One region of the Martelella soudanensis genome, then DNA from elsewhere that is predicted to be linked to it. Evidence: riboswitches for the same ligand, from Rfam matches in the RefSeq annotation. Region 1 holds a riboswitch; each other region holds the start of a gene.
The links. A riboswitch is a leader RNA that binds a small molecule or an ion and turns the genes downstream of it on or off. The one in region 1 is predicted to bind thiamine pyrophosphate.
Positions count from the first base shown of each region.

Region 2: linked by a shared signal. The riboswitch ahead of HQ843_RS10830 (ABC transporter permease) and the one ahead of HQ843_RS11960 (TRAP transporter large permease) in region 1 are both predicted to bind thiamine pyrophosphate.
Region 3: linked by a shared signal. The riboswitch ahead of thiC (phosphomethylpyrimidine synthase ThiC) and the one ahead of HQ843_RS11960 (TRAP transporter large permease) in region 1 are both predicted to bind thiamine pyrophosphate.

Region 1 covers NZ_CP054861.1:2,509,143-2,513,149, reverse strand. The annotation lists gene HQ843_RS11965 (TRAP transporter substrate-binding protein) at 68-1,060, opposite strand; gene HQ843_RS11960 (TRAP transporter large permease) at 1,073-2,902, opposite strand; TPP riboswitch at 3,029-3,131, opposite strand; gene HQ843_RS11955 (lytic murein transglycosylase) at 3,255-4,007, opposite strand, start outside.
Region 2 covers NZ_CP054861.1:2,256,914-2,260,920, forward strand. The annotation lists gene HQ843_RS10820 (hypothetical protein) at 244-447, opposite strand; gene HQ843_RS10825 (ABC transporter substrate-binding protein) at 599-1,552, opposite strand; gene HQ843_RS10830 (ABC transporter permease) at 1,586-2,341, opposite strand; TPP riboswitch at 2,408-2,511, opposite strand; gene HQ843_RS10835 (sugar porter family MFS transporter) at 2,738-4,007, shown strand, end outside.
Region 3 covers NZ_CP054861.1:515,717-519,723, forward strand. The annotation lists gene thiC (phosphomethylpyrimidine synthase ThiC) at 1-997, opposite strand, end outside; TPP riboswitch at 1,096-1,225, opposite strand; gene HQ843_RS02500 (SIMPL domain-containing protein) at 1,350-2,090, opposite strand; tRNA gene HQ843_RS02505 (tRNA-Ile) at 2,251-2,326, shown strand; gene HQ843_RS02510 (alkene reductase) at 2,721-3,860, opposite strand.

The DNA of each region.
Region 1 (4,007 bases):
GGTCCTTATCAAATCCGCTGTCAAGATCGGCAGCGCCCTGCAAAGGCCATATCGGGCGCAATGCAGATCAGCCCTGCTCGACCGCCTCGATCGCGCTCATCCCCCCGACGACGGGCGCAAAATCGGACCAGACCGCCCGCGCCCCCGCGCGCCAGGCGTCCATATCCTCCGGCTCAAGGAAGGTCGCGCCACTGGCGCTCGCAAGGGCCACCGATTGCGCCTCGTCCTCGACGATCAGGCGATTGAAATAGAGCGCGGCCTCGGATGAGATGGCGCTGAGCACGGCCTGCGTGTCGGGGTCCAGGCTGTTCCAGAAGCCGGCCGAAAAATAGATCACCCCGGAGGCGCGGATATGACCGGTCTCGGTCATGAACGGAACCACTTCGTAAAGCCTGAACCCGGCATAGGCCGACTTCGTCAGATCCATCGCATCCGCGACCCCGGAGGCGAGCGCATTATAGGTTTCGGTGATCGGGATGCCGACCGGCGTCGCGCCATACGCACTCCATAAACGGGTGTGGAGCGGCGTGTTGATGACGCGGATGGTCCTGCCCTCCATCTGCCCGGGCCGCGTGACCGGCTCCCTGGCAAGCAGGTTGCGGGCGCCGTAATCGATGTAGCCGCCAACGATGAACTGCTCGCGCGCAAGCCTTTCCGCAAGGTCCTCGCCGACCGGACCGTTAACGACGTCGCGAAGATGACCGGCATCGCGAAACAGGAATGGCAGGTCGAGCAGCTGCAATTGCGGCACCCAGGCCGAAAGCGCCGAAACGGTGGAGAGACTGGCCTGCACCGAACCGAGGCGGATATTTTCCGCCACCTGCTTTTCGCCCCCCAGCGCGCCATTGGTCACGATCCGGAAACGGAACCGGCCCGGAAGCCGCCGCTCGGCCGCATCGGCGAAGAAGCGCCAGACCCGGGTTTCGGGCTTGTCCTCGCCGAGAAGCGAGGCGACGACGATATCGCGCGTGGCGGCGCTGGCGGTCCGAATAGTGGCAGGGGCGGCAAGAAATGCTCCGGCGGCGGTTTTGAGCAATTCGCGGCGGTTGAGAGAAGACATGGGGACATCCTTTCAGAAAACAACAGCGAGGACGCTGAGGACGAACAAGGCGGCGACATGCGCCAGAAGAAATGGACGCATCGCCCTGAACAGGGTCTCGGGCGAAAGACCGGTGACGCCGCCGACCACAAACACCAGCATGCCCACCGGCGGCGTGAGCCCGCCGATCATCAGGTTGACGACCAGAATGACGCCAAAGCGGATCGGATCGATCCCGGCGGAAATGGCGACCGGCAGAAGGACAGGTCCGAAAAGCAGGATCGCCGCCCCGATATCCATCACCAGACCGGCGAGCAGCAGAATTGCGTTGGCGAGGAGGAGGACGGCAACAGCGCCGCCCCCGAGCATCATGGCGGCCTGGCTCACCACCCCGGCGATATCGTCGACGGCCAGCAGGAAGGCGACCGGGGCCGCCGCACCGATCAGCAGGCCGATCGCCGCCGCCTCGGCGGCCGACTGGCGGAAGGCCGCGACAAGGCTCCCCCCGGAGCGGCGGGACAGCACAGCCAGAATGAGCGCGTACATGGCCGCCAGCGCCGCCGCCTCCGTGGTCGTGACGATGCCCAGGCGAATGCCGAACACCACGATCAGGCCGAGACCGAAGGCCGGCAGGGCCGCGATCCCGGCACGCTTGCGCATGGTTGCCGAAGCCGGCGGCCCGCCGCTCGCGGCGGCCATCGCAAATCTTATGGCGACGGCGAGAAAAGCGGCCATCAGCAGGCCGGCAAACAGCCCGCCGACGAGCAGCGCGCCAACCGGAAGATTGGTCGCCGTCGCCAGTATGAGAAAGGCGATCGATGGGGGAATGACATTGTCGAGAACGGAGGACGCGGCGACAAGCGCCCCGGCGCGGGCGGGCGGATAGCCGTGACGCACCAGTTCGGGATGGAACGTCGAGGCGGAAAACGCGGCATTGGCAACGGAGGAGCCGGATGCTCCTGAAAACAGAACGCCGGTCAACAGCGTCGTCTGCGCCAGCCCGCCACGATAATGGCCGACCAGCGAAGCCGCGAATGTGACGAGTTTGCCGGCCGCGCCCGACAGTTTCAGGAACGCGCCCGCGAGGAGAAAGAAAGGGATCGCCAGCAACAGGAATTTAGACATTCCGGCAACGCTATTGACGATGATCGCCTGTTCCGTCTGCAGCGCCCCGAAGGCGATTGCGATATAGGACGATGCCAGAAAGACATGGGCGAGCGGCGCGCCCGCCAGCAAGCCGAGAGAGGCGGCAACCACCAGCGGCAGGCTTGCCGGCAGCCCGGCGTCGATTGCAAGTCGGCCGACCGCCCCATAGACAACGCCGCCGAAGATGAGGGCGAGAAGCAGGGGCCAACCGGCGGACCGCTCCAGCCGGCGCAGGCACAGCAGCGCGAGCAGCCCCAGACCGCCGAAGGCGGGAAAGGTGAAGCGGACCCATTCCGGCAGCCCGAGCGTCGGCGACATGCCGCCAAGCCCGAGGCTCGCGCCGATGCCGCCGACGAGGAGGATCAGCCCGGCGACAACGCTGACGCCGTCGGCCACGACGCGCAGCATCCCGGACGCGCGACCGGACAAGCGCTTTGCGAGACCGTCGAACCGCATCGACAGCGGACCGGAGAAGGTCAATGGCAGGCCCGCGGAAATCAGACCGATGTTCAGCCAGATGCCGAGATCCTCCATGCCGATGACGCCGGTGTGAAAGACATAGCGCAGGCAGACGCCGGCCATGACAAGTGCCAGCATCGCCATCAGGATAACCGCGGCGAGCAGACCGAGGGCGGTTTCCAGCCCGTCCGCAAGCCGTCCGGCCGCGCGACGGGTGACCGTTGCAGCCCGGGTCACGGCCGGCACGGCCTGACGCATGAACGGTCGCCCAGACGGCGGCGCCATTGGCGGCCTGCGGTTCTCATCGGGAGGCAAGGCTTCATGGTGCGATCTCCAGGATGTTGCAATCACGGAGACCGGCGGAGAAGAGAAACACAATGGCGAAGCGGCCAAATTTTCCGTTCCTACGCCGGCATGACCCGGATCAGGTTCAAGGGTCCGGCTCAGCGCCGTCTCAGCATCGCATGATGCACCCCTCGGAATAGTCAGGTTTTGTCCGCCTTTCAGGCCTCTGTCAATGGCATGGCGCGTACGCGATGCCCGGCGGCGGGAATTTCGGGAGCCCGCGATATCCGGAAAAGCCTGTCGGGTACACTCTGTCGGCGCGGGCTCACTGAAGCCTGAGCAGCAGAGCCATCGACGGTTCGCCCGTGACGTTCAGCCCGTTCTGCCGCTGGTAGGCGGCGATCGCCGCGCGGGTCTGGTCGCCGAATACGCCGTCGACGGCGCCGGCATCGTAGCCCGCCGCCGCAAGCCGCGATTGCAGCTGTTTGCGCTGATCGGCGGTGAAACCATAACCGTCTGCGGGGAAACCGCCCCTCAGCGGGCCCGCGCCCGCAATACGGTCGGCGAGATATGCCACGCCCAACGCATAATTGGTGGAATTGTTATAGCGCTTGATGACGTTGAAATTCGGCCCCACGACAAAGACCGGGCCGCCGGGCTGGGGCTGTATCCTGGTGGTTGCGGCGGCGGCGCCCGGCGAGCCCTCCTCGCCGCCCCAGGGCTGGCCTTTCCGCCAACCGGAGCGGGCAAGATAATTGGCCGTGCTCGCAAGCGCGTCGGTCGGGTCGCTGTCCCAGATATCGCGACGGCCGTCACCGTTGAAATCGACGGCGTAGGCCAGGTAGGAGGTCGGAATGAACTGGGTGTGGCCCATGGCGCCCGCCCAGCTTCCGGTCAGCCGTTCGGGGGTGGTGTCGCCGTTTTGCAGGATCCTCAGCGCGCCGACCAACTGGTTTTCGAAGAACACCCCGCGCCGCCCGTCAAACGCCAGCGTCGAGAGCGAGGAAACCACCGGGGTGCTGCCGCGCCGCTCGCCATACATGCTTTCCAGCCCCCATATGGCGACAATGACATTGGC
Region 2 (4,007 bases), 250 kb from region 1:
CGCTTTTTGACAAACCCTGTTTGCGATCGCGGCGATGCCTCTCTCTCCGCCGTCACCCCGGCCTTGAGCCGGGGTCCAGAAAGTGCCGAGCCTTTGCGCGCAAGGACTTTTCTCACCGGCCGCCACAAGCGGCCCTGGATGCCGGCTCAAGGCCGGCATGACGGATGAACCTGATCCTTTGTGCGTCCGAACGAGGCACAAAAGACGCTCCAATCGACCAATGCTCCAGTCTTTTCCAGCCGTTCAGTGATGCAACACGTGGCGCAGCACCCGGTAGACGAAGTGAAGCGCGAGCAGGGCAGCGCCGGCGGCGATTGCCAGATGGGCAAGCGGGGTCAGCAGGCTGCCCTCGATCGTGCCGGCAACGTCGCGGTAGTTATAGAGTATGATGCGAATGGTAAGGCCCGCGAGCCCGACCACCACCAGCACGAGGCCGGCAAGTTTCATGATCCGATCTCCTGTCGCGAGGGGTAGAGATCGGTCTTTGCAGGGCGGTATCGCCGCAATTTTTGTAACAAAAGACCGAAATGGCGAGGCGGCCCGCAAGCCGCCTCTTTCATTTCTTTATAATGTGCTTTTGTGGCGATTTGAGGCCGGTTCACTTTTCCTGCGATAGCGAAACCGAAATTGAAGCTACCGCCGGAGCTTCGGAAATCAGTCCGTTTTCGGCCATGAATGCGCCGAAACGTTCGTATCGCTTGGTATCGAAGGCGGCGGGGCGCTTGGCGAAGCGGACGACGGACGCGGCGAAGGCCTGCCGGTTCAGTTCGTCGTCGAGATCGGGATAGGCGCTGGCAAAGCTTTTCCACGCCTCGTCCGGGTGGTTGACGATGAAGACCGTCGCCTTTTCCACCGCTTCAAGGAAGCGCGGCAGCCGGTCATCGTCGAGAAGCTCGCTGCGGGTCACGTAGATCAGTTCGTCATAGATCGGTACGCCATGCTCTTCCGGGAAAAAGGCTTTGCCTTCGTGGCCCGCGATCCGCATTTGCGGCAGTTCGATGTTGCGGAATGAGCCGATGGTCGCGTCGACCTGCCCGGAAAGCAGCGACTGGGTGAGCGCGAAATTGACGTTGATGAGGGTGATGTCGTCTTTGGCAAGGCCGGCGTTTTCAAGCATCGTGGCCACGACCGCGTCCTCGATGCCCGCGACCGAAAAGCCGATCTTCCCGCCCTTCAGGTCGGCAACGGACTTGATCGGCCCGTCCGAAAGCACCGTCAGCGTGTTGAGCGGGGTCGAGACGAGTGTGCCGAAGCGGACGATATCGATGCCGGCCTCATGATCGAGATAGAGGTTGGGCTGGTAGTGAATGCCGATATCGACCTTGCCGGCCGCCACCATGCGCGGCACCATGGAAGGGTCGGACGGCGGGAGCAGTTCAACGTCGAGCCCCTGATCGGCGAAATAGCCGTTCTCTGCGGCAATCACCAGCGGCGCGTGGTCAGGGTTCACATACCATTCCAGGATCACGTCGAGTTTGTCGGCGGCACTTGCCAGTCCCGGCGCAAGACCCTGCGCAACGGCAAGGGCTGCGGCGAGCGCGAATTTCTTCAGCATGTCATTCTCCTATATGTTCGAGCCGGCCGCTCAATCCTCATGCGACCAGCGGGTGAAGAAGGGAGCGGCGAGATCCACCGCCTTTCGAAACAGCACGGCTTCGAGCGCCAGGATCAGCATGGCGGCGAACACGGTTTCGGTCTGCATGCGGGCATTGGCCTGGACCATGAGAAAGCCGAGCCCGCCGGCAGAGCCCACCCATTCGCCGACGACGGCGCCAAGCGGGGCCAGCGGGGCCGCGATCCTGAGGCCGGAAAACAGCTGGGGCAGCGCCAGCGGCAGGCGGATGAAGCGCAGCATCTCGAAATGCCCGGCGCCATCGAGCCTTGCCGCTGCCACCACTTCCGGATCGGTGCGCCGCAGTCCGTCGGCGAAACTGGAGGCGACGGGGAAGAACACGATGATCGTCGTCATCACCACCTTGGAAGCGATGCCGAAGCCGAACCAGAGCACCAGCATCGGCGCGATCACGAACACGGGAAAGGATTGCAGCACCACCAGCACGGGCCAGATGAAACGGCCGATCCGGGGAAAGGCCGATATCAAAATGGCCGCCGCCGCGCCGAAGACAGCGCCGATCGCAAAACCCGCCAGGATTTCCCTGAGCGTCACCAGCGCCTCTTCAAGCAGCATGGCATGGGCGGTGCCGATCTTTGCGAGCACGGCGAGCGGCGGCGGCAGGATATAGCGCGGCAGGTCGCCGAGAACGATGATCGCCTGCCAAAGCGCAAGGAGCCCGATCACGATCGTCAAAAAGGTGAGAACAGCCGAAAGGGTACGCTTCAATCCCGCTCTCCCCGGCATGGCCGGGCAGCGGAGGCGTCAATAGAGGCTGATTTTCTGGGCGTGTCGCTCAAGACCAAACTCCGTTCCTACGCCGGCATAACCCGGATCAGGTTCAAGGGTTCGGCCATCGGCCATCTCAGTGTTTTAAAAACACACCCCTCGGATGAGGCTATCTATGCCGCGCGGGGGGCGGAGGTCAAGAGCCACGGCGGCATAGACGGAAGTGCCCGCTAATATACCGACCAAAGCCCGAAAGGATTTGACAAGGGGGGCGGTTTCCATTTTCAACTTGTGGTTCAAGGCCGGCCGCGGTTTTTCAGCCGCGGTTAACAAACAGGGCCATATGCGTAAGGGGCGGCGACAGTCAGGATCTGCCGTCAGAGCGGAGGAAACTCGATGTTAATCGCCATCGTCATTGTGGCAGCGCTGTTCGGCATGCTCTTCGGTTTCGACCAGGGCGTGATTTCCGGCGCGTTGCCGTTCATCAAGCAGGATTTCACGGTGTCGGCCTTCATGGAAGGCGTGATCACCTCTGCCGTACCGCTCGGCGCGGTCGCAGGCACCATCCTTGCCATGATCACCACCGATCGGTACGGACGCAAGCCGATGCTGATCCTGGGAGCGATCATCTTTCTGGTCGGCTCGCTGATCTCCGCGCTTGCCTTCAACCAGTATGTCCTGACCCTTGCCCGCCTCGTGATAGGCGTCGGCATCGGCGCCTCGGCGATGACCGCGCCGATGTTTCTGGCCGAGGTCGCGCCGGCGCGCATTCGCGGCACCATCGTCTCGGCCTTCCAACTGATGATCACCATCGGCATCATGGTGTCCTACATGTCGGACGCGGCCTTCGGCGGGGCGGGCGACTGGCGCTGGATGATCGGCGTCGGCGTGTTCCCGTCGATCGTGGCGCTGGTCGGCATCCTGCTGTCGCCGGAAACGCCGCGCTGGCTGACGCTGAATTCCAACGCCGACAAGGCGCGTGAGATTATTGCAAAGCTGCAGCCGGAATCATCGCCCGCCGAGGTCGACCAGATCATTACCGAAATACAGGAAAGCGCGAAAGACCAGGAGGCCGCGCCCGCCTGGAGCAGTTTCCTGAAGCGCGGCATCCTGCCGGTGACGAGTTTCGCCATGATCGTGTTCGTGCTGCAACAGCTTTCCGGCATCAACGCGATCATCTATTACGCCCCGGAAATCTTCAAGAATGCCGGCTTTTCCGGCACCACCACCGATCTTCTGGCAACCGTCGGCATCGGCGTCGTCAACGTCGCGCTCACCATTGTGGCGATGTTTCTGGTGGAAAGCATGGGGCGGCGCAAGCTGCTGATCCTCGGCTTCATCGGAACCGCGCTGTCGATGGCGCTTGTCACCGGGGCGACGATGGCGGATGTCGCGGCAACCCCCTATCTCGCGCTGATCGGCATCTTCGCCTTCATCGCCTTCTTCGCCGTCAGCCTCGGCCCGTTGCCCTGGCTCTACATGGCGGAACTGTTTCCGCTGCGGTTGCGCCCGCGCGGGATGGCGCTTGCCTCGGTTGCCAACTGGTTCTTCAACTTTCTGGTGGCGCTGACGTTTCCGGAACTGCTTGCCGGTATCGGGATTGTCGGAACCTTCGCGATCTTCACCTTCTTCTGCGTCGTCGGCATCATCTACGCGATCGCCGCAG
Region 3 (4,007 bases), 2.0 Mb from region 1:
CCATGATCGAGCCGCCGCGCGATACAATGCCCGTCACCCGGTTCACCGTCATCGGAATCATGTGCAGCCGCACGCCGGCGTGGATGGTGAAATAGTCCACCCCCTGCTCGGCCTGCTCGATCAGCGTGTCGCGAAAGACCTCCCAGGAGAGTTCCTCGGCGATGCCGCCGACCTTCTCCAGCGCCTGGTAGAGCGGCACCGTGCCGATCGGCACGGGCGCGTTGCGGATGATCCAGTCGCGGATATTGTGGATGTTGCGCCCCGTGGAAAGGTCCATCACCGTATCCGCGCCCCAGCGGATCGCCCAGACCATCTTCTCGACTTCCTCGGCCATCGAGGAGGTGACGGCTGAGTTGCCGATATTGGCGTTGATCTTGACGAGAAAATTGCGGCCGATCGCCATCGGCTCCAGTTCCGGGTGATTGACGTTGGCCGGGATGATCGCCCGGCCGCGCGCCACCTCGTCGCGCACGAATTCAGGCGTGATGAAATCGGGGATTTCGGCGCCGAAAGCCTCGCCGTCCCGTTCTCGCGCCTGCCTTGCCGCCTGCCGGCCGAGATTTTCGCGGATGGCGACAAACTCCATTTCCGGGGTGACGATCCCGGCGCGGGCATAGGCCATCTGGGTAATGGCGCGGCCATTTTTCGCGCGCTTCGGTTGGTGCCGCACCGGAAATTCCGGCGTCAGGCGCTTGCCCTCGGCAAAGCCATTGTCCTCGGGCTTCACATGGCGGCCTTCATATTGTTCCGTGTCGCCCCGCGCGGCGATCCAGGCTTCGCGCGGACACGGCAGGCCGCGCTCGATGGCGATCTCGACTTGCGGGTCGGTAAAGGGGCCGGAGCTGTCATAGACGGTCACAGGCGGCTCGCCCGCCGTGGGGTGCAGGTCGATCTCGCGCATGGGAACGCGGATCTCGGGGTGGAGAACGCCCGCGTGCCAGACGCGGCGCGAGGCGGGCAGCGGGCCCGTGGTGACGGTTGGGAAAAGATCTTTCATTGGTTGGAGCCTCCAGTGCTCGAAGCGTGGAGACCCAGTTCCCGGTAATGAATGGAGATTGGCCGCGTGAAACACGCCGTAAAAGTCTCGGCCAAAGCCGCGCAGCCCGAACACCATCCCTACGCCAGTATGAACTGGATCAGGTTCATCGGGTCACTGCGCTGCGCGGACCTTTCGGACCGGCTATCAGAATCTCAGCCCCTTGTCGGGACCCCCCGGGTGAATGTGCCGAGATTGCGTTCCGACAGCCGCTTTGTCAACAGCCGTGCAAGTGGCTCGGTTTTCCGCCTCCATCTCTTCGGTGAACGCGCTGCCGATGTTGAGAGCGCGCCGAACCGGGCCGAAGCCGGTACTACTGCTCGATCGCCAGCGTCATGTTGACGGTGATATTGTAGGTGTTTTCGCCGGCAGCGATCGGCGGCGCGCCTTCCGCTTTCGCCATCATCACGTCGGCTCGAAACATCATCGGCTGCGGCATCGAACTCTGCTCGGAAATCGACATCACCTTGCCGAGCGTGACGCCGGCGGCCTCGGCGAGCGTTTCCGCCTTGGCAAGCGCATTGGCGACGGCCTCGCGCCGCGCCTCGTCTTCGGCCGCCGAAGGATCGCTGTTGGAAAACGAAATCCCGCCGCCGGAATTGACCCCGAGCTTGACCGCATGGTCGAGCACGGCGGAAAGCTTGGCGAGGTCGCGCACCCGCACATTCAGGCCGTTCTGCACCTCGTAGCCGACGATTTCGCTGGTCATCGTTCCGTCATCGGCCTTGACCTGCTGATAGCGCGGGCTCACCGAGAAATTGCTGGTCTGGAAGTCCTTCTCAGCGATGCCGTCCTGTTTCAGCGCGTCGATCACCTTCTGCATGGCGGCCGAGTTTTGCGAAAGCGCTGTCGCCGTGTCATCGGCCTGGCTGACGACGGAGAGCGAGACCGTCGCCATATCCGGCACCAGAGTGGCATCGCCATCGGCCGAGACATTGATGACGGCCGGCGGCTGGGTGCTGTCGGCGAAGGCTGCCGTGCCTGCAAGCGGCAAGGCGAAAAGCAGGCCCGCGGCGGCAATGCGGACAGGTAGGCGGACAGGTAGATTGGCCATGGAAATCCCTCCTTGAAATGTGCGTCCCCTCCTCTTGACCAGCAATTGTGAAGCCAATGCGGCGGGAACTTGCGATGCCCATCAATTTGGAGTAGTCGGAGGGTCCGCGCAAGGAACCATTGCCCGCGCGGACCGTCGCTGCCTGTCTCGGCCGCGGACAGGGCCTGTAGCTCAATGGTTAGAGCCGGCGGCTCATAACCGCTTGGTTGGGGGTTCGAGTCCCTCCAGGCCCACCATTTTTGAATTTTGACAGTTGTTGTCGTCCGACACGGAAACGCCGACTTTGCGACAAAAGTCGGTTTTTTGTGAAGCCACCGACGGCGATGCCTCGGAGGCCTCGTCGCCTTCCGAATCGGGCGCCTGCTGATTTCGCCCCTTACCCATGAATTGAAAAATAGATGCCGCGCAGCGCAGCCCCGCCAGTTTTACGCTTCCCGCGCCAACAGACCGGCTTTGTCTGTGTCAATCAGACCCCGCAGCAAAACATACGCTTCCGCACCAGCTCTGACGTTTTCCGGATACCCGAAAGAAACGTTCACGATCGGCGTTCTTCCGACTTTTCCGCTCAGGTGGCGGCGCATTTGCCGTACCGTCGGGTATGGCAAATGCGCATCTGGCTGGGTACACTGACTACGACAGATTGGGATAGTCAGTGTATCCGTTTTCGCCGCCGCTATAGTAAGTGTCATGATCCGAAGGTGCCAAAGGCGCATTCGTGCGGAAGCGTTCCGGCAGATCCGGGTTGCTGATGAAGAGCCTTCCAAACGTGACGGCATCAGCCAGGCCCGATTCGATGGCCTGCTCCGCAGTCTGCTGATCATAGTCGACATTCACCACGAAAAGGCCTGAGAACCGCTTCCGGGCCTCTGGTGCGAAGGGTTTCGCTCCCTCTGGCAGGTTCGCGGACTCCATGAAATGGAGGATGCCGACCTTTTTCTTTTCAAGTGCCTCAACAGCAAACATATATGTTTGCTCGAGATTGGAATCGCCCATGTCGTTATACGGAATGCGCGGCGAAAGCCTGACCGAGACGCGCTCCGGCCCGAAGACGCTGATGGCAGCGTCCGTGGCTTCAAGCAGGAACCGCGCTCGGTTCTCGATCGGACCGCCATATTCGTCGGTTCTTTTGTTTGGGCCATCTTCCAGAAACTGGGCCGGCAAGTATCCGTTGGCACCGTGGACTTCGACGCCATCGAAGCCTGCTTCCTTCGCCGCCCGCGCCGCGGCTTCATAGTCTGCTATCGTGGATTTGATCTCAACGATTGTAAGCTCTCTCGGTGTGACCGTCGGCTTGGGGCCTTCTGCAGTAAACACCTGGCTGTCAAAGGGAATCGCGGACGGCGCTACAGGGAGTTCGCCGCCGTGAAAATCCGGATGGGACGCACGGCCTGTGTGCCAGAGCTGGGCGAAGATCAGGCCTCCAGCTTTGTGAACAGCCTCCGTGACTTTTTTCCATCCCGCGATCTGCTCGGCGGTGTGGATTCCCGGTGTGTTGGTCCAGCCGATCGCCTGAGAGCTGATCTGGGTTCCTTCGGTAAAAATCAGGCCGGCGGACGCACGCTGTGCGTAGTATGTCGCCGTCAATTCGTTGGCTACATGATCCTTCGATCGCGCTCTTGTCATCGGAGCCATGAAGACGCGATTTTTAAATGTGAGTTCGGCGTTGCCTGCGGCACTTAGAAGCTTAGATGTTGGCATGTTTTCTCTCTGATTCTGCTTTCTCGATTGGTTGAATATCTGAATGAAACCGGGGATCCCGAACGCGGCCATTTGTGATGTACAGGTCTGCCAGGGCGACTGGCTGGCGTTGACTTTGAACCAATAGCAATGGTCTCAAGTCGCAATTCGGAAGTCACCATTTGCATTCATTCCAGGAAATGCTCAGATCCACACTAAAAGTGCCCTGGAGCCCATTTC